One region of the Telluria sp. LT2P80 genome, then DNA from elsewhere that is predicted to be linked to it. Evidence: riboswitches for the same ligand, from Rfam matches in the RefSeq annotation. Region 1 holds a riboswitch; the other holds the start of a gene.
The links. A riboswitch is a leader RNA that binds a small molecule or an ion and turns the genes downstream of it on or off. The one in region 1 is predicted to bind thiamine pyrophosphate.

Region 1 (7,130 bases):
GACGCCGCGGTGCGTCTGCTCGCCCGCGCGCACGAAGACGTTGGCGGCATTCGTGTACTCGAGGCCCTGGGTGATTTCAAACACGGCGCCCGACAATGCCAGCTGCTCGTTCACATTGCGCTTGACGCCAAATTCGAATTGCTTCGAGCGGCTTGGAGAGAGCACCGTGTTCTGGTTGACTGTCTCCATCGGTGCGATGCCGCCGTATTGCAGACCGTGGCTGATCGAGCCGTACACGCGCCAGTCCGGCGCCGGTGCATACACGAGCGCCACGTTCGGCAGCGCGAACGAGTCTTTCGATTTCACGCGCGCCTGGTCGATTTCTTCCAGCGCGTCGAGCTTGAGCTGGACGTAGCGCACGCCGGCGTGCAGCGTCCAGGCCGGTGACAGGGTCAGGATGTCCTGCACGAACAGCGAACGTTCTTCGGTCGCGCGGCGTTCCATCACCGGGCCGGTGACGCGGCTGCTGTCCACCGGCGGCACGATCTGGTTCTGCCAGATATTGCTCGAGCCGACGTAGTCGTAGACGTATTCGCCGAAGCTGTCGTGACGTTCGGCGTAAGCGCTGCCGATCGTCAGCGCGTGGCGTACGGCGCCCGTGTCGAAGCGGCCCTGCAGCATCGCTTGCGCACCCCATGGCGTCTTGCGCTCGCCGGTGCTCTGGAAGTCATACACGTCATAGTCGCCGTTCGAGCAGTAGCCCGGATAGTAGCCGTTGCCCTCGTTGCTGCAGCCGTACGGGAAGGCGGTGAAGTCGTCGCGCTTGAACCAGTGCTTGTTGGCGTTGACCGTCGCGGTCCAGGTGTCGCTGATGCGGTACTCGAAGCGCAATCCAAGGTTGCTGCTGTCGGTGTCGACGGGGCGTGTCCATGGCTGGTCGTTGAGCAGCGTTTTCGCCGAGATCCCGGTGGGCAGGACTTCGTTGCGCAGCAGTTGGTAGCCGGGGGCGGTGACCTGCTCCTTGTGCTGATGGTCGACATCGATCTGGAACAGCGCATCCGGCGACATCTGCCAGTCGAAGGCGGCCGAAATGAACTGGCGCTTGCCGTCGGCGCCGCGCACATACGATTTCAGGTCTTCGGCGGCCGCATTGAAGCGGTAGCCAAAGCGGCGGTCGGCGAAGCGTCCGCCCAGGTCGACCGCGCCGTACACGGTGCCGCGTTCGCGCACTTCGACGGTGGCCGAGCGCAGCGGCGCATTGGTCGGGCGCTTGGTGACGAAGTTGAGCATGCCGCCGGGCGCCGCGACGCCGGCCTGCAGGCCGGCCAGGCCGCGCAGGACTTCGATGCGCTCCTTGTTCTCGAGCGGGATCTGCGTGTCGCCCGAGATCGCGATCATGTCCTTGCGATAGCTGGTCGCGTTGTCGAGCGTGAAGCCGCGCACCGAAAACTGTTCGGCGTAGCCGATGGCGTTGTAGGCGTCGCCGATCGACGCGTCGTAGCGGCTCGCATCGCTGACGCTGCGGATCGACAGATCCTGCATCTGGCCCTGGCCGATCGAGGTAATCGACGCCGGCGCGTCGAGCAGCTGCGTTTCGGCGAAACCGCCGACGCTGGCGCGGTCGAGCGCGATCCATTTGCTGCTGGTGACGACGACCGAGGGAATGGCGTCCTGCGCAACTGCGGCAGGCGTAACAACGAAGGCCTGCACGATGGCGCAGGCAAGAACAGGGTGCTTCAGAGTGAAGGTCATGGTGTGCTCGTGTTTGCGCGCCACGAGGGCGCGCCGCTTAAATTCAAGCCGGAGCCAACGTGGGGGAAGGGCAAACGAACGGGAGGGCTGCTTTGCGCTTTCCTTCGCTGGCATTATCCAGATCAGGTACGAAGGGTATGTCTCACCCGGAACAACGTTCCAGGACCCCTAGCGAAGGCGCGAGTGTAGCACGGCGCTTGACGGCCGTGGTGAATCTGGCAAGCGTCGTGAAGCTTCAGGCTTGTGCGGTAGTGGGCGCTCTGGTCGCGGCGGCAGTCGTGGGGACCGACGCCATGCAGCGCAGCAGCGCGCTGTGGGCGGCTTCGGCAATCGCGCGCCATTGTTCGCGGCGCTGGGCGGCGCGCTTGCGGTGCTTCGATGGCATGTCGGCCAGTGGCTTGAGGTAGAACGGCAGCGTGATCTGATAGTGGCGCGCATCGTGTTCGGCGCCGCCGAGAATCCGCCAGAAGCCATCGTAGCCGCTCTCGAAGGTCGCGTGCTGGTCTGCCCGGTACGCAGGGTGCGCGGTGGCGCGCAGCGCGAGCACGCGGTCGATGCCCAGCGCTTGCGCCGCGCCCTGCAGGGCGGCGAACGCGAAGAAGCTGGGCGAGTTATTCGGGAAGGCGCGCTCGAATGCATCGAAGGCCGGACCGGCATTGCGCCACAGGCCCGCGTTGTGGGTCACCAGCGGCACGCTCGCCACTGGAAGCGCGAGTTGCGCGCCGTCGGTCCAGGTCCAAGACAGGCGATGCAGCACCGCGTCATTGGCGAGCAGCGTCAAGGTCAACCCATTCTGCGAATCGTCGCGCTGCGCCGTGCGCAGTTGCAGCGCAAAGCACCCATGCTCGCTATCGTGCTGCCACAAGATCAGGCCGGCGCTGCCATGTACCGCATCCCGGTACGTCCGGTTGAAGGTCGTCTCCTCGAAGCGCCCGTGGGAATCGAGGGACTGGTGCGCGCGCCAGTGGCGCAGGGCGTGCCAGCGTTGGGTCAATCGCGCGATGATCATGGGCGCTCCATTGGACAGAAAGTGACGGGCGAACTTTATTAAACTAGTTCCTCAGTGCAATTATGTTCCCGATTGCCAACGTGTGCTTGGATAAAGTGTAATGATTCGTCAGGAACCAACACGATTCGGGGCAGTGGCCCTGCTGACGGGGTTCAGTGCCCGAAAGGGCGTTGCTCAATAGCCACAATCGGTCCATGTCTGTGGCGCGCCACGCCTGTCGGGTTACGTTGACCGCCGCGAATGCCCGCTTGCTATCGGGAGCAGGTCATAATGGCGGCACTTATTTATCAGCACGAAAGAACATCCATGACGCACAACCAGCCGCCGGAAGGCGCCCTCGCGCAGGGCCCTGTGACCGGGAACGAATCTGTGAATGACACGCAGTCCCGCAGCATGCACCGCACGGCGTCCAGTCGCGTCGTCGGCCAGGCATCGCGCACTGCGACCGCCAAGACGGCCAGGGGCAAGGACAAGGACAGCACGGGCATTCCGCAAAGGCCGAACGCCAGCCAGGTTTCGGCGTGGAAGAAAGAAAACAAGGCCTCGATTGCAGAAACGGCGAAGCATTTCAACCTGCCGCCAACGATCGCCAAACGGTGGTGCGCCGTCGCCTGAAAGACAGGGAAGGTGCGCACGGCCGGCGTACCGTGCTTCCCGGCCTTCCGGATCGGTCTACCATGACTTTTCTCCATCAACAGGAAAAGCAATCATGGTGCAACCCTACGAACTGTTTTACTGGCCGTCGATCCAGGGCCGCGGCGAATTCGTACGACTGGCGCTGGAAGAAGCGGGCGCCGATTACGTCGACGTGGCGCGCCGCGATGGCGGTGTCGATCTGCTGATGTCCGCGCTCGAAGTCGGCGACCATCCTTCCTTTGCCCCGCCGTTCCTGAAAGCCGGTGAACAGACCATCGGCCAGGTGGCCAACATTCTGCTGTACCTGGGTGAACAGCATGGCCTGGCGCCACGCACAGAACCTGGCCGGCTCTGGGTCCACCAGCTGCAACTGACGATCGCCGACCTGGTCACCGAGGCGCACGACACGCATCACCCGATCGCCTCGATGCTGTACTACGAAGACCAGAAGCCCGAAGCCAAGCGCCGCGCGGCCGATTTCGTCGAGACGCGCATCCCCAAGTTCATGGCCTATTTTGCGCGACTGCTGGCCAATCCCGAGCCACGCGACTACCTGCTGGGCGAGCGCGTGAGCTATGCCGACCTGTCGCTGTTCCAGGTCATCGAGGGCTTGCGCTATGCATTCCCCAACGCGATGAAGAAGGTCGAGCAGGAGCATCCCGAGCTCACCGGCCTGCGCGACCGGGTAGCGGCGCGGCCAAGGATTGCGGCCTACCTGGCATCGCCGCGCCGCATCCCGTTCAACCAGGACGGCATCTTCCGTCGCTATCCCGAGCTGGACGCGTAAGCAGGTCAGTGCAACGCGACCGTCGCGGTGGTCATGCCTTTTGCAGGCACGCCGTCGCGGCGATCGAGCCAGCCGGCCAGTGTCGTGAGCAGCAGTGCGCCCACGACCACCAGCGCACCGATCCACGGCGTGGCCATCAGGCCGAGGTGCGCGACAATCAGGCCACCGCCCCATGCGCCCAGCGCGATGCCGACATTGAAGGCAGCGATGTTCAAGCCGGATGCCACATCGACCGCCTGCGGCGCATCGCGTTCGGCGCGCCGCACCACATACACCTGCAGGCCCGGCACGTTGCCGAAAGCGACTGCGCCCCAGGCCAGGACCGTCATCAACACCAGCGGTTTGCTGGGCGCCGTGAAGGCCAGCACGAACAGCACCAGCGCCAGCAGCGCAAACACGATCTGCAGTGCGCGCACCGGCCCGAGGCGATCGGCCAGCTTGCCGCCCCAGATATTCCCGGCTGCGACCGAGACCCCATACACCAGCATCACGAGGCTGACGGTCGACGCGGCGAAGCCGGACACTTGCTGCAGGATCGGCGCCAGGTAGGTGAAGGCGATGAAGCTGCCGCCGTAGCCGAGCGTCGTGATCGCATATACCAGGAGCAGGCGCGGCTTCCTCAGCACCGCCAGTTGCGTCAACAGCGGCGCCGGCTTGCTGCCGGCAATATCGGAAGGCACCAGGATGGCGCTGCCGATAACGGCAATCACGCCCAGCAGCGACACCGCGAGGAACGTCGCCTGCCAGCCGAAGTGCTGGCCGATGAAGGTCCCGAGCGGCACGCCGGTGACCAGTGCCACGGTCAGGCCGGTGAACATCAGCGCGATCGCACTAGCCGCTTTTTCCTTCGGCACCAGGCTCGTGGCGATGGTCGAGCCGATCGAGAAGAACACGCCGTGCGCGAGGCCTGTGAGCACGCGCGCGGCCATCAGCGCCGTGTAGTCCGGCGCCATCCAGGCCACCAGATTCCCGATCGTAAACAGCACCATCAGGCCAAGCAGCAGTTGCTTGCGCGGCACGCGGCCCGTCATGGCCGTGAGCAGGGGCGCGCCGATGGCCACGCCCAGCGCGTACAGGCTGACCAGAAGGCCCGCCGAGGGTACCGACACCTGCAGGCTGGCGGCGATGGTGGGGATCAGGCCGACGATGACGAATTCAGTCGTCCCGATGGCGAAAGCGCTCAATGCGAGTGCCCATAGTGCGAGTGGCATGGTGTTCTTTCTCAGAGATGGCAGGCGTGCAGTGTGCCGCCTTTGCCAGCCCGAAAAAACAGGTCCGGCTACAATGGACTTTTGATTCGGAGTCATCAATGATCGACGTGGATGCGCTGATTGTGTTTTCGGCAGTCATGGATGCGGGCTCTTTTTCGCGCGCTGCCGAGCGTCTGGGACAGACGCCGTCGGGCGTCTCGCGCACGATCTCGCGCCTTGAGGGCAGCCTGGGCATGACGCTGATCCAGCGCACGACGCGGCGCCTGCAACTGACCGAGGAGGGCGCCTGGCTGCTGGGCCGGGCGCGGACGATCCTGGCCGACCTGGCCAACACCGAGGCCGAAGCGGCGGCGCGCCGCTCACAGCCGGCGGGCCTGGTGCGCGTGAATGCCGCCACGCCGGCGCTGGGCCACCTGCTCGCGCCGCTGGTCACCGAGTTTCTGGATGCGTATCCGCTGATCGCGCTGGAACTGGTCAGCGGCGAAACCTATGTCGACCTGATCGAAGAGCGGGCCGACCTGGCAATCCGCATCGGCGCGCTTCCCGATTCGACGCTCAATGCGCGCCGCCTGGGCGCGGCGCGGCTGCGCGTGCTGGCCTCACCTGCCTATCTCGAGCGCCATGGCGCCCCGCCTGACACTGCGGCGCTGGCGAGGCATCGCACGCTGGGCTTCACGGCGCCGGCGTTGTTGAATACCTGGCCGCTGCGTCATGGTGGCGGCGAAGGCTGGACGATCACGCCGCAGGTGGTGGCGTCGAGCGGCGAGACGCTGCGGCAGCTGGCGCTGCATGGCGCGGGGATTGCATCGCTGTCGGATTTTCTGACGCGCGCGGATGTCGCGGCGGGGCGGCTGGTGCCGGTGCTGGAACAACACACCCTGCCGTGGACACAGCCCGTGTGGGCCGTGTTCTACAAGCAGGGTGCATTGGCGCCGCGGGTGGCGGCGCTGGTGGACTTCCTCGCCCACAGGCTGGGCGAGGTGCTGGAACGCTAGGTCAGAACGCGTAGGTGGCGCGGCCGTAGATATAGCGGCCCGACCGACCGAACGGCGCATACGTCGAGAATGGCGTGTTGCCGGTGGTGTTGAGCGACGGCGGCAGCGTCTCTGGATACTGGTCGAACACGTTGTCCGCGCCCAGCGCCAGGGTCAGCTTCGGCGTGACCGCCATGCGGCCTTCCAGGTCGACCGTGGTCCTGGCGCCCATCTCGAAGTCGAATGCCGCCGTGGTGCCTGGCGAGAGCACTTCGCCGTAGCGCGTGGCGCGCAGCGTCGCGCCCCACTGGCCCAGCTTCCAGTTCACGTTGGCGCTGACCTTGTTCTTCGGTTGGCCTTTTTCAAGCGACAGCACGTTGAGGCGATCGAACAGCACCGGCGCCGGGCTCAGGTTCGAGAGCTGCTCGGTCGTCGGCGTCTTGGTCACCTTGGTATCGGTGAAGTTGGCGGCCAGCGTAAAGTCCAGCTTGCCCGCATCGCCGGCGTTGTACGGCATGCTCAGCACGATGTCGACGCCCTTGGTGGTGGTGTCGACGCCGTTGATGAAGAAGCGCCCGCCGCCCACGCCGATGAAGCCCTGGCTGGCGATGTAGTTGCGAACGTTCGTCTGCGTCAGGTTTTCGGACAGGATGATGCGGTCGTCGATGTCGATGCGGTAGGCGTCGACCGTCAGACTCACGGCGCCGAACCGCATCACGGCGCCGAGCGACGCATTGATCGATTTCTCGGCGTCGAGCGGCTTGGCGCCCAGCGCGACGGCGACCGGATCGTCCGGGCGGAACGTGGTGATTTCGAACGGC
Region 2 (7,130 bases), on a different contig from region 1:
CAGCCCCGACGACCAGGCCAGCAGGTGGTTATAGCCGAGCAGGATCTGCGCCAGCAGCAGGAAGATGATGGGCACCGCCAGCGCCCAGCTCACGCGCACCTCGCCGGGCGTGCGCCGCACCATGCGGATGGCAAACGCCAGCACCACGATGCCGAAGCAGTTGAACGCCACCTGGCCGGCACGCGTGCCCTCGATGAACGGATAGGACAGCATGCCGAGCAGCTGCACCAGCAGCAGGATGGCGGAAGGATGGCGGCGGGTATGGATGAACAGGCGCGGAGCGATCATGGCGGCAGGACAAAGTCGTAAGTACTGCCATTGTAGGTTCAGCCGGCCGAAAACAGGCTCCCGAATGCGTGCGCGGCTGCCTGCGGGTCGGCTGCGCCGTACACGCTCGTGATCGCCGCGACCATGTCGGCGCCCCGCGCGACCAGCGGCGCGGCGTTGGCCGGTGTCATGCCGCCGATGACGACGAGGGGCAGCGTGAACTCGGCGCGCGCCTGGTCGAGCAGTGCCGGTGGCGTCACGAATGTGTATTTTTTGACCGGGGACGGATAAAAGCCACCAAAGGCAAGGTAACTGGCACCGGCGTCGCGCGCGGCACGCGCCAGCGCCAGGTCGCCGTAGCACGAGGCACCGACGATCTTGGCCGGGCCCAGCAGCGCGCGGGCATCCGCGATCCCCCCATCCGTGTGGCCCAGGTGCACGCCATCGGCGTCGAGCGCCTGGCACAGGTCGAGATGGTCGTTGATGACGAACGGGCAGCCGTGGCGGCGGCACAACGCCAGCAGCGCCGTGGCCTGCTCGAGCCGCAGGCGCGCGTCGGCCTCCTTGTGCCGGTATTGCACGAGCGCTGCGCCGGCGCTCAGCGCAGCGTCGGTGGCGGCCAGCAGCCGGTCGGTGTCGTTCCAGTTCGGTGTGACGAGATACAAGCCCTTCATAGTGGCTCCTTCAATGTGGTTGGCACAGGCGGCGCGGGATGCGCTGGCCCGGTGCGATCGCAAACGATTGCGCCAGCGTCGCGTGTGTATAGGCCTGGGCGTACTCGAGGGCGATGGCCATCGACTCGCCCAGCGCCAGGCGCGCCGCCAGTGCGGCAGCCAGCGTGCAGCCGCTGCCATGGTAGGTATCGGGCAGGCGCGGCCAACGCCACTCGCCCAACACTTGACCGTCCTGCAGCCAGCGGTTGATCACCGTGTCGCCAGGCGCGTGGCCACCCGTGACGAGCATCTGCATGGTGCCTGGCATGTCCAGCGCATCGCGTTCGGGCAGATTGGGCAGCACGATCGTCGCCAGCGTCAGCAAATCGGACAAGGCGGCGCTGGCGCTGCCCTGCCCCAGCGCATCGCCATGGCCGCTGGCCAGCACCGGATCCAGCACTACCGGCAGCGCCGGCTGCCGCGTGCGCAGACTGCGGATGACGTCCGCGATTGCCGCTGCATTGGCCGCGTTGCCGGGGATGCCCAGCTTGACGGCGCGGATGTCGAAGGCAGCAACCAGCGGCGCGGCCTGGCACGCGACCAGGCCGGCGTCGACCGGGTGCGCCTCGAACACGCGGTTGTTGTCCTGGCAGGTCAGCGCCGTGGCCACCGGCAGCGCGTGGGCGCCCTGCGCGGCAATGGCCAGGATGTCGGCCGCCAGGCCCGCGCCGCCGCCGGGATCGAGCCCGGCGAAGACCAGCACGCACGGTGTCATGGGGTGACTTTGCCCTCGACCGGCGACGATGGCGAGGCCGCGAAGCGCTTCGGCATGCGCCCCGCCAGATACGCATCGCGCCCGGCCAGCACCGCATGCTTCATCGCGCGCGCCATGCGCACCGGGTCGCGCGCGCCGGCAATCGCGGTGTTCATCAGCACGCCGTCGCAGCCGAGTTCCATGGCGATCGCCGCATCCGACGCCGTGCCCACACCGGCGTCGACCAGCACCGGTACCGTGGCCTGCTCGATGATCAGCGACAGGTTCCACGGATTGAGAATGCCCATCCCCGAGCCGATCAGCGACGCCAGCGGCATCACGGCCACGCAGCCGATCTCCTGCAGGATGCGGGCCTGGATCGGATCGTCGCTGCAGTAGACCATCACGTCGAAACCGTCACGCACCAGCGTTTCGGCGGCCTTGAGTGTTTCGGGCATGTGCGGGAACAGCGTGGTGGTGTCGCCCAGCACCTCGAGCTTGACGAGGTTGCGCCCGCCCAGCAGCTCGCGCGCCATCTGCAACGTGTAGACCGCGTCCTTCGCATTGAAGCAGCCGGCCGTGTTGGGCAGGATGGTGAAGTCGGACGGCGGCAGCACGTCGAGCAGGCTGGGCGCGTTCGGATCCTGGCCGATGTTCACGCGGCGAATCGCCACGGTGACGATCTCGGCGCCGGCTGCCAGCGTGGCCTCGCGCGTTTGCGCCAGGTCGCGGTATTTGCCGCTGCCGACCAGCAGGCGCGAGTGGTAGGCGCGCCCGGCGATGGTGAGTACATCCGGTTGCCCGTCTCGTTTCATGTTTTCGTTCATGATATTCATCCTGCTCTCCTTTAGCCGCCACCGATGGCGCGCACGATATCGACCCGGTCCTGCGCCTGCAGGCGGCGCGTGGGCCACTGCTGGCGTGGCACCACCTCGCGGTTCACGGCCAGCGCCATCCCCTGCCCGCTCAGGTCCAGCTGCTCGAGCAGCCCGGCGAGCGTCTGGCCCGGGGGCACGCCGCACGGCGCGCCATTGACTTCGATGGACGTCATTCAGACCTCCCGGTACAGCCGGGCGCCGTCGCGCACGAACTCGATCGCTTTTTCCTGCATCCCCTGCTGCAGGGCCTTCTCGCCCTGCACGCCATTGGCGGCGGCGTAGGCGCGCACTTCCTGCGTGATCTTCATCGAGCAGAAATGCGGGCCGCACATCGAGCAGAAATGGGCCACCTTGGCCGAATCCTTGGGCAGGGTCTCGTCGTGGAATTCGCGTGCCTTGTCGGGATCCAGGCCCAGGTTGAACTGGTCGTCCCAGCGGAATTCGAAGCGTGCTTTTGAGAGCGCGTTGTCGCGCAGCTGCGCGCCCGGATGGCCCTTGGCCAGGTCGGCCGCGTGGGCGGCGATCTTGTACGTGATGATGCCGTCCTTGACGTCCTGCTTGTCGGGCAGGCCCAGGTGCTCCTTGGGCGTCACGTAGCACAGCATCGCCGTGCCGTACCAGCCAATCGTGGCCGCGCCGATGCCGGACGTGATGTGATCGTACCCGGGCGCGATATCGGTCGTGAGCGGCCCGAGCGTGTAGAACGGCGCTTCATGGCACTGCTCGAGCTGCAGGTCCATGTTCTCCTTGATCAGGTGCAGCGGCACGTGGCCGGGGCCTTCGATGATCGTCTGCACATCGTGCTTCCACGCGATCTGCGTGAGTTCACCCAGCGTTTTCAGTTCGGCCAGTTGCGCCTCGTCGTTGGCGTCGTAGATCGAGCCGGGGCGCAGGCCGTCGCCCAGGCTGAAGGTCACGTCGTACGCCTTCATGATGGCGCAGATGTCTTCGAAGTGCGTGTACAGGAACGATTCGCGGTGGTGCGCCAGGCACCACTTGGCCATGATCGAGCCGCCGCGCGAGACGATGCCCGTCAGGCGGTTCGCCGTCATCGGCACGTAGCGCAGCAGCACGCCGGCGTGGATCGTGAAGTAGTCGACGCCCTGCTCGGCCTGCTCGATCAGCGTGTCGCGGAAAATCTCCCAGGTCAGGTCCTCGGCCTTGCCATTGACCTTTTCCAGCGCCTGGTAGATCGGCACCGTGCCGATCGGGACCGGGCTGTTACGCAGGATCCATTCGCGCGTTTCGTGGATGTGCTTGCCGGTCGACAGATCCATGACCGTGTCGGCGCCCCAGCGGATCGCCCAGGTCATCTTTTCGACTTCTTCGCCGATCGACGAGGTCACGGCCGAATTGCCGATATTGGCATTGACCTTGACCAGGAAGTTGCGGCCGATGATCATCGGCTCGATTTCGGGGTGGTTGATATTGAGGGGAATGACGGCGCGCCCGCGTGCGACTTCCGAGCGCACGAATTCCGGCGTGATTTCAGCGGGGATGCTGGCGCCGAACGACTGGCCCGGATGCTGGCGGCCCATCAGGTCGGCAACCCGCTTGCCCATCGGGCCGGACGCATGCAGCGACGCGATGTATTCCTTGCGCTGCATGTTTTCGCGCAGCGCGATGAATTCCATCTCGGGCGTGATGATGCCCTGGCGCGCGTAGTGCATCTGCGTGACGTTCGCGCCGCTCCTGGCGCGGCGGGGCGCGCGCTGCAGGTTGAAGCGCAGCGCGCTCAAGTCCGGATCGTTCAGCCGCTGCTGGCCGAATTGCGACGATGGTCCGGCCAGTTGCTCGGTGTCGCCGCGCCCGTCGATCCAGGGTTGGCGCATCGGCGCCAGGCCACTGCGGATATCGATTGCGGTGGCCGGTTCGGTGTACGGCCCGGACGTGTCGTAGACGAACAGCGGCGGATTGGGTTCGCCGCCAAAGCTGTCGGACGTGGCCGACTGGCTGATCGCGCGCATCGGCACGCGGATATCGGGCCGGCTGCCTTCGATGTAGACCTTGCGGGAATTGGGTAGCGATGCGATGGCTGCCTGGTCCACCGTGGCGGTGGCGGCATCGAACAGTTGTGAAGACTTCGGCGGTGCGTTCATGTGGCTCCCTTGCGTGCGTGAGAGCCAGCAAAGGAGTTGCCGGGTGCGACAAGGTCGGGCGCAAGACTGCGCACGGCCGCACGAATCGGCTGCTTCCCTTCGCTGGCATTATCCAGATCAGGTTCGGAGGGTATTTCTCACCCGCGTGTCGTTGGAACGACAGGCAGGACCCCTAGCGTGTGCCGGACGAGCAATCCCCGTCCAGCGCGGTAAATTATACGCGCTTGTAATTTATAATGGTCTTTTTCGCACATCACACGCCACCACATCATGGAATTAGCCAAGTCTTTCGAGCCAGCCGATATTGAACAGTTCTGGCGCGCAGAGTGGGAACAGCGCGGCTACTTTGCCGCGACCATGGACGAGGGCAAGCCCTCCTTCAGCACCCAGCTGCCGCCGCCGAACGTCACCGGTACCCTGCACATGGGCCACGCGTTCAACCAGACGATCATGGATGGCCTGACGCGCTACTACCGCATGCGCGGCTACAACACCGCATGGGTCCCGGGCACCGACCACGCCGGCATCGCCACCCAGATCGTCGTCGAACGCCAGCTGGACGCGCAAAAGATTTCGCGCCATGACCTGGGCCGCGACGCATTCCTCGAAAAAGTCTGGGAGTGGAAAGAAAAATCGGGCAGCACCATCACCGGCCAGATGCGCCGCCTGGGCACGTCGCCAGACTGGCAGCGCGAATACTTCACGATGGACGAGCCGCGCTCGAAATCGGTCGTCGAAGTCTTCGTGCGCCTGTACGAGCAGGGCCTGATCTACCGCGGCAAGCGCCTGGTGAACTGGGACCCGGTGCTGGGCACGGCCGTGTCCGACCTCGAAGTCGACTCGCAGGAAGAAGACGGCTTCATGTGGTACATCCAGTACCCGCTCACCGACGGCAGCGGCCACCTGACGGTCGCCACCACGCGCCCTGAAACGATGCTGGGCGACGTCGCCGTCGCGGTCGACCCGACCGATGAACGCTACCTGCATTTGCACGGCAAGACGCTCACGCTGCCATTGACCGGTCGTGAAATCCCGATCATCGCCGACAGCTACGTCGATAAAGAATTCGGCACCGGCTGCGTGAAGATCACGCCGGCCCACGACTTCAACGATTACGCGGTCGGCCAGCGCGCCGGCCTCGCGCCGATCAGCATCTTCACGCTCGACGCCAAGATCAACGAAAACGGCCCGGCCCAGTACCAGGGGCTGGACCGCTTCGCCGCGCGCAAGCAGATCGTCGCCGACCTCGAAGCATTGGGCCTGATGGAACAGATCAAGCCGCACAAGCTGATGGTCCCGCGGGGCGATCGCACCAACGTCGTGATCGAGCCGATGCTCACCGACCAGTGGTTTGTCGCGATGACCAAGCCGGCGCCGGAAGGCACGTTCAATCCGGGCAAGTCGATCACCGACGTCGCGCTGGAAAAAGTCGCCAGTGGCGAGATCAAGTTCGTCCCCGAAAACTGGAGCACGACCTACAACCAGTGGCTGGGCAACATCCAGGACTGGTGCATTTCACGCCAGCTGTGGTGGGGCCACCGCATTCCGGCCTGGTTCGCCGAAGACGGCCAGATCGTCGTCGCGCGCGATGAAGCCGAGGCGCAGGCCAAGGCCGCAGCTGCCGGCATCACCGGCGCACTGCGCCGCGACGACGACGTGCTCGACACGTGGTTCTCGTCGGCGCTGGTGCCCTTCTCGACCATGGGCTGGCCCGAAGAAACGCCCGACATGAAGATGTTCCTGCCGTCGTCGGTGCTGGTCACGGGCTTCGACATCATCTTCTTCTGGGTCGCGCGCATGGTCATGATGACCGCGCACTTCACTGGCAAGGTGCCGTTCGAGACCGTCTACGTGCACGGCCTGGTACGCGATTCGCAGGGCCAGAAGATGTCGAAGTCGAAGGGCAACACGCTCGACCCGATCGACCTGATCGACGGCATCGACGTCGAGACGCTGGTGGCCAAGCGCACCACGGGTCTGATGGACCCGCGCGCCGCCGAAAAGATCGGCAAGGCCACGCGCCGCGAATTCCCTGACGGGATCCCGGCATTCGGCACCGACGCCGTGCGCTTCACGATGGCCAGCTACGCGTCGCTGGGCCGTAACATCAACTTCGACCTGGGCCGCGCCGAAGGCTACCGTAACTTCTGCAACAAGCTGTGGAATGCGACCCGCTTCGTGATGATGAACACCGAAGGCAAGGATTGCGGCGCCCCATTGCCTGAAGACTTATCTCAGGCCGATCGCTGGATCATCTCGCTGATGAACCGAGTCGAGCAGGATGTCGCCAAGGGCTTTGCCGACTACCGCTTCGACAATATCGCCAACAGCATCTACAAGTTCGTCTGGGATGAATACTGCGACTGGTACCTGGAAGTGTCGAAAGTCCAGGTCCAGCAAGGCACCGAAGCGCAGCAACGCGCGACGCGCCACACGCTGCTGCGCGTGCTGGAAGTGATCCTGCGCCTGGCGCATCCGA

Region 2: another riboswitch for thiamine pyrophosphate. It lies ahead of thiC (phosphomethylpyrimidine synthase ThiC); the one in region 1 lies ahead of AC56LW_RS01305 (TonB-dependent siderophore receptor).

What each region holds. Positions count from the first base shown of each region.
Region 1 covers NZ_JCASIO010000001.1:290,605-297,734, reverse strand. Annotated here, with positions in the region: gene AC56LW_RS01305 (TonB-dependent siderophore receptor) at 1-1,692, opposite strand, end outside; TPP riboswitch at 1,775-1,872, opposite strand; gene AC56LW_RS01300 (DUF535 family protein) at 1,928-2,701, opposite strand; gene AC56LW_RS01295 (hypothetical protein) at 3,008-3,316, shown strand; gene AC56LW_RS01290 (glutathione S-transferase) at 3,411-4,124, shown strand; gene AC56LW_RS01285 (MFS transporter) at 4,130-5,335, opposite strand; gene AC56LW_RS01280 (LysR family transcriptional regulator) at 5,434-6,330, shown strand; gene AC56LW_RS01275 (TonB-dependent receptor plug domain-containing protein) at 6,332-7,130, opposite strand, start outside.
Region 2 covers NZ_JCASIO010000002.1:857-7,986, reverse strand. Annotated here, with positions in the region: gene AC56LW_RS06380 (ion channel) at 1-288, opposite strand, end outside; gene thiE (thiamine phosphate synthase) at 327-941, opposite strand; gene AC56LW_RS06370 (bifunctional hydroxymethylpyrimidine kinase/phosphomethylpyrimidine kinase) at 952-1,695, opposite strand; gene AC56LW_RS06365 (thiazole synthase) at 1,692-2,510, opposite strand; gene thiS (sulfur carrier protein ThiS) at 2,522-2,725, opposite strand; gene thiC (phosphomethylpyrimidine synthase ThiC) at 2,726-4,651, opposite strand; TPP riboswitch at 4,729-4,835, opposite strand; gene AC56LW_RS06350 (valine--tRNA ligase) at 4,922-7,130, shown strand, end outside.